2 regions of the Staphylococcus sp. FSL K6-0223 genome follow, and region 2 is predicted to be linked to the other one. Evidence: riboswitches for the same ligand, from Rfam matches in the RefSeq annotation. Region 2 holds a riboswitch; the other holds the start of a gene.
What was found. A riboswitch is a leader RNA that binds a small molecule or an ion and turns the genes downstream of it on or off. The one in region 2 is predicted to bind S-adenosylmethionine.
Positions count from the first base shown of each region.

Region 1: it holds a riboswitch for S-adenosylmethionine, as region 2 does, so the genes downstream of both, metK (methionine adenosyltransferase) here and MHI13_RS09100 (methionine ABC transporter ATP-binding protein) in region 2, are expected to answer to the same signal.

Region 1 covers NZ_JBBOYX010000001.1:963,957-968,986, forward strand. Annotated here, with positions in the region: gene ytkD (RNA deprotection pyrophosphohydrolase) at 1-226, shown strand, start outside; gene MHI13_RS04905 (alpha/beta hydrolase family protein) at 207-986, shown strand; gene pckA (phosphoenolpyruvate carboxykinase (ATP)) at 1,028-2,620, opposite strand; SAM riboswitch class I at 2,778-2,890, shown strand; gene metK (methionine adenosyltransferase) at 3,005-4,201, shown strand; gene MHI13_RS04920 (NERD domain-containing protein) at 4,300-5,030, shown strand, end outside.
Region 2 covers NZ_JBBOYX010000001.1:1,833,287-1,838,316, forward strand. Annotated here, with positions in the region: gene MHI13_RS09090 (MetQ/NlpA family ABC transporter substrate-binding protein) at 1-807, opposite strand, end outside; gene MHI13_RS09095 (methionine ABC transporter permease) at 828-1,523, opposite strand; gene MHI13_RS09100 (methionine ABC transporter ATP-binding protein) at 1,516-2,541, opposite strand; SAM riboswitch class I at 2,626-2,730, opposite strand; gene MHI13_RS09105 (thioredoxin family protein) at 2,785-3,084, opposite strand; gene MHI13_RS09110 (toprim domain-containing protein) at 3,077-3,463, opposite strand; gene gcvH (glycine cleavage system protein GcvH) at 3,600-3,980, opposite strand; gene MHI13_RS09120 (arsenate reductase family protein) at 4,073-4,426, opposite strand; gene MHI13_RS09125 (thioredoxin family protein) at 4,566-4,889, shown strand; gene MHI13_RS09130 (nitroreductase family protein) at 4,927-5,030, opposite strand, start outside.

The DNA of each region.
Region 1 (5,030 bases), 870 kb from region 2:
GCAATATCAAGTTCATACCTTTGATAAGTCACTTTTTAAAAAAGATGTGTACGTGATTAAAGTGAAATCAATTGAACATAAACATGATTATTTGGAAACAGAAGGTCCTATATTATTTCATCTAGTTAATGAGATTCCTGAGCACCAAAAAAGTTATTTAATTAAAGATGAAGCAATTTTAAAATGTTTAGAAAGGGTGAAAGATCTTGGGTATTACAAATATTAGAACAATGCCTGTTGAATCCAACACTCATCGATTTGAGGAAATAACTTATACAGTAGACGAATTAAATGTAAAAGCGTTACAGATGATCCCAACGTATCATAATGTTAAACGAATTGTAGTGTATTTACGTGGTGGAAAAGGGCAAGTTGGTAGAGTAAGAGCTTCAAGACTCATGCAATTTTCTGATCCGTATACATTAGTTATAGGTCCCTATTATAGAGGAAGTAATGGTAGTGAAGGAAAAGATGAATTTTGTAATGCTGATTTACATGATGTAACAGTACTTATTCGATTATTAAAAAATAAGTATCCCCAAGCTTTCGTCCATATGATTGGATTTTCAAGAGGTGGAATTCAAGGTTTATTATCATTTCAGGATGATCCAGTTGATAGTTATATTATTTGGGGTGGCGTTTCAGATGTTCATTTAATGTATGAAGAACGTGTGGATTTAAGGGGAATGCTAAGACGTATGGTAGGTCATCCGAAAAAAGATAAAGAGGCATATGAACAAAGAAATGCGATACGTACGTTGAATCAAAACAGTCCACCTATTTTAATTGTACATGGTGGTAAAGATTGGCAAGTGGGTATACATCAAGCGTATTTTCTTCAAGAACAACTAGAACGTAAAGGGGTCAAACATGATACATTTTATCAACTTGACGAAGGCCATGTCCCAAGACCGAAAGCATTGAAAGAAGTTTTAGATTATATACATCAATGGATGAATAATATAGAACAAGACTTACAAAGATGACTATAACAGTTATCATGTAAGTCTTTTGTTTAGATATATTATTAATGACTAAATCCACCATCTTTAGCAATATCTTTTACTTCATCTCCAAATGTTTTGAAGTTTTCTTCAAAACGTTGTTTTAAGTCATTAGCTTGATGACGATAAGCCTCAGGATCATTCCAAGCATGGATTGGATTTAAAATAGTCTTAGGCACATCTTCCATTTCAGTTGGTATACTTAAACCAAATATTTCATCTTTAGTAAATGTAGCTTGTTTTAGCTTGCCAGAAATAGCTTGATCTACCATATAACGTGTATAATATAAGCTGATACGACGTCCAACACCATATTTTCCACCAGTCCATCCTGTATTTACTAGATATACATCAACATCATGGTCATCAATTAACTTACCAAGTAAATTCGCATATTTAGTAGGATGCAAAGGTAAAAATGGAGCGCCAAAGCATGTTGAAAATGATGGTTCAGGTTCTGTCACGCCACGTTCTGTGCCAGCTAATTTTGACGTAAAACCACTTAAGAAATGATACATTGCCTGAGATTTAGATAATTTAGAAATAGGTGGAAGTACACCAAATGCATCTGCAGTTAAGAAGATAATTGTATTAGGGTGTGCAGCTTTAGAAGGTAATACGATATTATCGATATGATGAATTGGATAAGCAGCACGTGTGTTTTCTGTGTTCGTATTATCATCAAAATCAACATGGCCACGTTCATTAACAATTGTATTTTCAAGAATAGTACCATATTGAATGGCATTATAAATTTGAGGTTCTTTTTCTTTAGATAAGTGGATAGCTTTTGCATAGCAACCACCTTCAATGTTAAAAATACCATTTTTATTCCAGCCATGTTCATCATCGCCAATTAATTTGCGAGTTGGCGTCGCTGATAATGTTGTTTTTCCTGTACCAGATAATCCAAAGAATAGAGCAACATCACCTTTTTCTCCAACATTGGCAGAACAATGCATACTCATAATATCTTGCATAGGTAATAAGTAGTTCATCACTGAAAAGATACCTTTTTTCATTTCTCCAGCGTATTCAGTACCACCAATTAAAATCACTTTATATTTAAATGAAACAATAATAAATGTTTCAGAATGAGTACCGTCAACATCTGGATTGGCTTTAAAATGAGGGGCAGAAACGATAGTGAAATTTGGCTTAATATGACTTGCTTCCTCAATAGATTCAGGTCGGATAAACATGTTTTGTGCAAATAAATTATGCCATGCAAGCTCATTGATAATTTTTAATTTTAATTGTGAGTCTTTATCACTTCCGGCATAACCGTTAAAAACGTATAATTCATCTTTTTGATCTAAATAATCTAATACTTTGTTGTATAATTTTAAAAACACGTCTTCATCTATAGGTTGATTAATGTCTCCCCAATCAATATTGTCTCGATATGAAGGTTCGTTAACGATAAATTTATCTTTTGGTGAACGACCAGTATATTTACCTGTACTCATATTAATTGCGCCAAGTTCAGTAAGTTCACCTTCATTATTATTTAAAATCTTGTAATAAAGCTGAGTAGTAGAAAGTTGAAATAAAGTCGTTTCCTTCTCTAATAAGTGTTTGATTTTAGGTGTTTCACTGTATGTATCTATTGACATACAACATCCCTCCAAATATCTATCCATTTATATGTGTAAGCCCTTACATTAAAAAGTATAACATAATAATTTAATTATTCCATTGTAAATAAAAGAACATTTAAAAATCAAAATTGACAATTTTAAAGTATTTATGTAGTATAGGTCTTAACGGATTCTCTTATCCTGAGTGGTGGAGGGACATGGACCCAATGAAACCCAGCAACCTCTTTTTTTAAAAGAAAGGTGCCAAACCGTTTGCAGACGCAATATTTGTCTGAACGATAAGAGCGAATGGACGTTTAAGAGCCTTCTCTCTATCTAGGTAGTTGAGAAGGCTCTTTTATTTTAAGCTCATTGTCAAAAGAGAATTTTCGTAAATATAGTTAAAAAAAGGAGCAAATCATGACTTATAATAAACGTTTATTTACATCAGAGTCAGTGACAGAAGGGCATCCAGATAAAATCGCCGATCAAGTATCTGATGCGATTTTAGATGAAATTTTAAAAGATGATCCTAATGCACGTGTCGCTTGTGAAACAACAGTAACAACAGGTATGGCTTTAATTTCTGGTGAAATTTCAACGTCTACATATGTAGATATTCCTAAAGTAGTACGAGAAACAATCAAAAATATTGGTTATACAAGAGCTAAATATGGTTACGATTATCAAACAATGGCTGTTTTAACAGCTATTGATGAACAATCACCTGATATTGCCCAAGGTGTAGATAAAGCACTTGAGTATCGCAATGATATATCTGAAGAAGAAATTGAAGCAACAGGTGCCGGAGACCAAGGATTAATGTTTGGTTATGCAACAAATGAAACCGAAACATATATGCCGCTTCCAATCTTTTTATCACATCAACTAGCGAAACGCTTATCAGATGTGCGTAAAGACGGTACCTTAGGTTATTTACGTCCAGATGGTAAAGTTCAAGTAACAGTAGAATACGATGAAAATGATAAACCTAAACGTATTGACACGATTGTGGTATCTTCTCAACATGCTGAAGACATTGAATTAGAACAAATCCAAAAAGATATTAAAGAGCATGTCATTTATCCGACTGTGCCTGAAGGTTTAATTGATGATGAAACTAAATTCTTTATTAATCCAACTGGTCGATTTGTTATTGGGGGTCCTCAAGGAGATGCTGGTTTAACTGGAAGAAAAATTATTGTAGATACATATGGTGGTTATGCTCGTCATGGAGGTGGCTGTTTCAGTGGTAAAGATCCTACAAAAGTAGATCGCTCTGCGGCATATGCAGCGAGATATGTTGCAAAAAATATTGTAGCAGCTGGATTAGCTGAGCAATGTGAAGTGCAATTAGCTTATGCAATTGGTGTAGCAGAACCTGTATCTATTGCTATTGATACATTTAAAACAGGTAAAGTTTCTGAAGGACAATTAGTTGAAGCGGTAAGAAAACATTTTGATTTAAGACCAGCAGGTATCATTAAAATGCTTGACTTAAAACATCCTATTTACAAACAAACAGCTGCATACGGACATTTTGGTCGTACTGATGTATTGTTACCATGGGAAAAATTAGATAAAGTGAATGTCCTAAAAGATGCCGTTCAAAAATAACATAGGATATATAGCAGTTAATTAGGTTAAACCTCGAAATTATCGTCTATTTCTATTATAATAGATAGATATTGACAGTTTAAAAGGAGCGTTATCTAATGAATTCATTTGGACCGGTTGAGATTGGTTTAATTGCAGCGATAATCATAGCGATTATATGTTTTATTCTATTTTTAGTTGCTTTGAAAAGTAAAAATAATATGAAACACAAAGCGAATGAAGAGTACAATCTCAAGGAGCAACAACTCAAATCTTCACATGAGGAAGCACTTGAAAAAGAACGTATTGAAAATAAAAAACAAGTAACGAAACAAAAAGAAGAATTTGAAGCTACAGTTAATGGAAAAGAACGTGAAATTGATGCTTTGAAATTATTTTCTAAAAATAAAAGTGAATACGTGACTGATATGAGACTCATTGGTATTAGAGACCGTTTAGTTAAAGAAAAACGTATTAGACGTGAAGATATGCATATAATGGCTAATATTTTTTTACCAAGTAATGAGTTTAATAATATTCAACGTATTAGCCATCTTGTGCTTACTAGAACTGGTTTATATATCATTGATTCACAATTATTAAAAGGTCATGTTTATAATGGAATTAGTGGCGCACAATTTCAAGAATTACCAATGCTGAAGCAAGTATTTGATACACTTGATTTAAATACACAAGCGCCTCAAACGTTAGTTCTTGATCAACATGAAGATAATCATTCGAAACTATCATTTATTAATTATTCTGATCAACTTTCTGCAATTGAGAAGTTGGCTACAGATTTACAAACAGAATTAGGACTTAAATATACGCCAACATCAATTTTATATTT
Region 2 (5,030 bases):
AGGTACAACTGCACCTTTGTATTTTTCATTGATGAAATCACGAATGTCTTTAGATTGTAATACTTCAACTAAAGCTTTAATTTTTTCATCATCTTTATGATCTTTACGAACTGCAATTAGGTTTGCATAAGGGTTATTATTAGGTTTTTCAACTACAATTGAATCTTTTTGTGGACTTAAGCCTTGATCAATAGCATAGTTTGAATTAATAATAGCTGCATCTACATCTTGATTTTGATAGATTTTTGGAAGATATTCAGCTGATTGTTTGTTATTGAATTTAATATCTTTTTTGTTTTCAGTAATATCTTCAAATTTAGCGTCTTCAATTTTTACGCCTTTTTTAATTTTAATTAAGCCTTCATCAACGAAGAATTTTAAGAAACGACCTTGTTCAGCTGGGTTATTTGAAACATAAACTGTCGCACCTTTAGGAAGGTCTTTTAAACTTTTGTATTTTTTAGAATAAACAGCCATTGGTTCTAAATGAACTTTACCTGCATCTTCAATTTTGTATCCTTTTTCTTTACTTTCAGTTTTTAAATAAGGAACGTGTTGGAAGTAGTTAGCATCAAGCTCACCTTTATCTAACAACTTATTAGGTGTAGTGTAATCATTGATTGTTTTAATTTCTAAATTATAACCTTTTTTCTCAAGAAGTGGTTTTGCTTTTTCTAAGATTTCAGCATGTGGTGCTGGTGAGGCACCTACAACGATTTTTTTATCTTTTTCGTCTCCGCCTTTACCACAAGCAGCTAATACAACTGTCAGTGTAAGTACTAATACTAAACTTAAAAGTTTTTTCATTTAATCTGTCCTCTTTTCTATTATCGTTTATCAATTTTATTTGTAAGCCAATCCCCGATGAATTGGATTATAAATACAATAATTAAAATAAATACGGTTGACACTAGAATGACGTCGTTTTGGTTACGTGTAAAACCAGTTAAGTAAGCTAAGTTACCTAAACCACCTGCACCAATAACGCCTGCAATAGCAGTTGAACCAACTAAAGCGATAGCAGTTACTGTAATACCTGAAACAAGTGCTGGCATTGCTTCTGGAAGCAATACTTTTCGAACGACTGTCCAAGTATTCGCACCCATAGACCATGCTGCTTCAATAACGCCTTTATCGATTTCTTTAAATGCGATTTCAACTAATCTTGCGTAGAACGGTGCAGCGCCAATGATTAATGCTGGAAGTGCTCCCGTCGGTCCACTAATTGTACCTAATAATACACTTGTGAACGGAATTAATAACAAAATTAAAATAATAAATGGAATCGCACGGAACAAGTTAACTATAAATGAAACTACCGTATAGAAAATTTTAGCTCCAGGTGCATCACTTTTAGCTGATAAGAAAAGCAGCACACCTAAGATTAAGCCAAAGATAAAAGCAAAAATGGTTGACACTACAGTCATATAAAGTGTTTCATATATTGCTTGCCAAACTTCAGGCCATTGCACGTTAGGCATAGTAATCATTTCATGGAAGATATCACCATATGATTTATCCATGTTTAATCACCTCCACATTTACGTGTTGTTTATGTAACTCAGTTACAAATGTATTAAATCCATCTTCACTAATATGTGGAATATGTACAATTAAAAATCCAATTGAACCTGTACGTGTATTTTTAATATTTGCTTCCAAAATATTTAATTCAATATTCTGCATTCGCGTAATATCAGATACAACAGGTTGTGTGGTATTATTACCGTTGAAATTCAATCTTACAATATAAGCGTCTTTGTTCAATGGTTCTAGATGTTTAATTGAATCTTCAAAATCGTCGTCTAAATCGTCTTTCACGAATCGTTTTGTCACCTCATGTTGAGGATTTTCAAATACTTCATCAACATTACCTTGCTCAATAACACGCCCATTTTCCATCACTGCAACTTCATCACATATGCGTCTAATCACTTGCATTTCATGTGTAATAATCACAATCGTTAGATTTCTTTCTTCTTTTATTTTTAATAGTAAATCTAAAATTTCATCCGTTGTTTGTGGATCTAGCGCACTTGTAGCCTCGTCACATAATAAGACATTCGGATCATTCGCTAATGCACGAGCAATCCCAACTCTTTGTTTTTGACCACCTGATAATTCTGAAGGATAAGCTTTTTCACGACCTTTTAAACCGACCAACTCTACAAGTTCTAAAGCTCTTTGTTTTGCTTCTGCACGAGATACTCCAGCTATTTCTAGTGGGAACATAATATTACTAATGACAGTACGTGACCATAACAAATTAAAATGTTGGAAAATCATACTTACTTTTTGTCGTTTTTTTCTCAAATCTGACTTAGAAAGTTTGTTAATATTGTCTCCATCTATAATGATATCCCCTGAAGTCGGTTCTTCTAGATTATTAAACATTCGAATTAACGTACTTTTACCAGCACCAGAAAACCCAATCACTCCAAAAATTGAGCCTGATTCTATATTCAAGTCAACGTGATCTACTGCTAGTACATCTTTGTTCTTTGTGTGATAGCGTTTAACAACTTGATTTAACTCAATCACGTTAAATGCCTCCCTTAAATTCCTTATGTAATTAAAAAATGCTTTCCCATCTAGAGAGATGAGAAAGCATTTAAAATTATCTTTCTCTCATCTTCTAAAGTCTTAAACTTTATGTGAATTGGCACCATTTCCATTATAGACGGTTGCCGGGCTTCGTAGGGCACATCCCTCCACCTCTCTCGATAAGAGTTTTCGCACTATTTAATTAATTTATATCCTATCACTGTACTAATAATTCGTCAATCATTTTTTTAACTTTTCTAACAAATATGGCACGGATTGAAATGCATAGATTCTATCTACCTCTTTATCCTTATCCATAATTAACAGTACAGGTACAGACATAATTTTATATTCTTCACTAAAATACTTATGGAAATTTAAATCAATTTTTTTAAGTGGTAATTGTTCGATATCATTTGCAATATCTAGCATGCGCTCTGAAATCTTACATGTTCCACACATAGGAGTATATCCAAATATTAAATGTTTATCTTTATCAAAGTGTTCTTTGATGTCTTCGATTTTAATAGAATTATTCATTCACAAGTACTAACCTTTCAGAACTTAAATTAGGTATAAGTTTTTTCTCTTTTTTTACGTTAAATCCGTATTTACTCAATACATGAGCAAGATAATTTTTGGGACAACGTGCGACTTCACAATATGTTTTATCTACATAGATATGTTCACTTTCACTTAAATAACGTTTAAACCACTTTCTAATTTTTTCGCCCTCATCATCTGAATCGGCAAGAATATAGACCTGTTTTCCATATAACGTTTCTATCATATCGTCTAGTTTGTCGATACTCATTGTACCATGTGTACAAATAATATTTACAGGTTCAGCAATGACTTGTTGCACTTTCTTCTTATCAGATTTACCTTCAACAATGATAACTTTATTTAAAATTGCCATGTTCATCCACCTTCTAAGTCGATATTAAACAATCATTTACTTTTTCACGTTATTGATGAATATAAACACAATTTACAGATAATTAATATAATTATATAAAAAACTCCTAGATTTAATATCAAGGAGTTTTAAAAAATTATTCGCCAATCATTTCAGAGTATTGTTCAGCTGATAGTAATTCATCTAATTGACTTTCGTCACTTAATTCAACTTTTACCATCCATGCTTTTTCATAAGGTGATTCATTAACAAATTCTGGACTATCTTCTAATTCGTCGTTTGTTTCAACAATTTTCCCAGAAACAGGTGCATACAATTCAGATACTGTTTTTACTGATTCAACACTACCAAATGTATCCCCTTCATTAATTTCATCATCGACATCTGGTAATTCGACAAATACGATGTCTCCTAATTCACCTTGCGCGTATTCAGTAATACCAATTGTTGCCGTATTTCCTTCAACTTTAACCCATTCATGTTCCTTAGAATATTTGAATTCGCTCGGTACTGCCACGAAAATCCCCTCCTAAAAATAATTACAATTTAATGATGCCATACCGTAAGTTTTCATTCAACTATTAATATTAAAAGTTGTGATTATACTTTCTATAACCATACATCTTTGTATTGTTCTTCATTAAAACCTAATGTAACTTTTTCACCCGAAACCGCTAGCGGACGTTTTACCAACATTCCATCTGAGGCTAAGAGTTCTAATTTTTCATCATTAGATAATTCATTTAATTTATCTTTCAAACCAAGTTCTCTATATTTCACACCATGTGTATTAAAGAATTTATTGATTTCCACTTCTGATTTAACTACTAACTCTTTGAATTCTTGCTTTGTAGGTGTGTGTTGCACAATATCTATAGACTCATAACTCACTCCATGCTCATCTAAAAATCGAGCAGCTTTTTTACAAGTTGTACATTTTGGATATTGATAAAATTTAATCATTCAGTATTATCCTCCTATTTAAACTTATTCTAAATATATCAGATTATTTAAATAAACGCTCTACTTTTTAAGCTTTATTTTTTTCTAAACATTAGTAATTAGTTATAATATATAAAACAAGCTAAAAGGAGTGTAAAGTATGAAAAATATTACTACTACTGAAGAATTTAATTCAGTTATTCAAAGTGAACAACCTGTTATTGTAAAATTTGAAGCTGGTTGGTGTCCTGATTGTAAAGCAATGGATATGTGGATTGATCCAATCGTTGACAAGTATAACGACTATAAATGGTATTCAGTAAATCGTGATGAATTAGAAGATGTAGCATCAGACAATGAAGTCATGGGTATCCCAAGTTTACTTATATTTGAAAATGGTCAAAAACATGCCCATTTACATTCTGCTAATGCAAAATCACCTGAACAAGTTGAATCATTCTTAAAAGAAACATTTAATAAATAATTAAAAAACCACACTCGTTATTTTGAGTGTGGTTTCTTTAATATTCTGAGATTAAATGTTTATTTTTACGTTTTGCTTTAGGTGGAACCTCTTCTAAATCAGTAAGATACAATAAACCTGCAATAGCTTCATCTTTAGCAA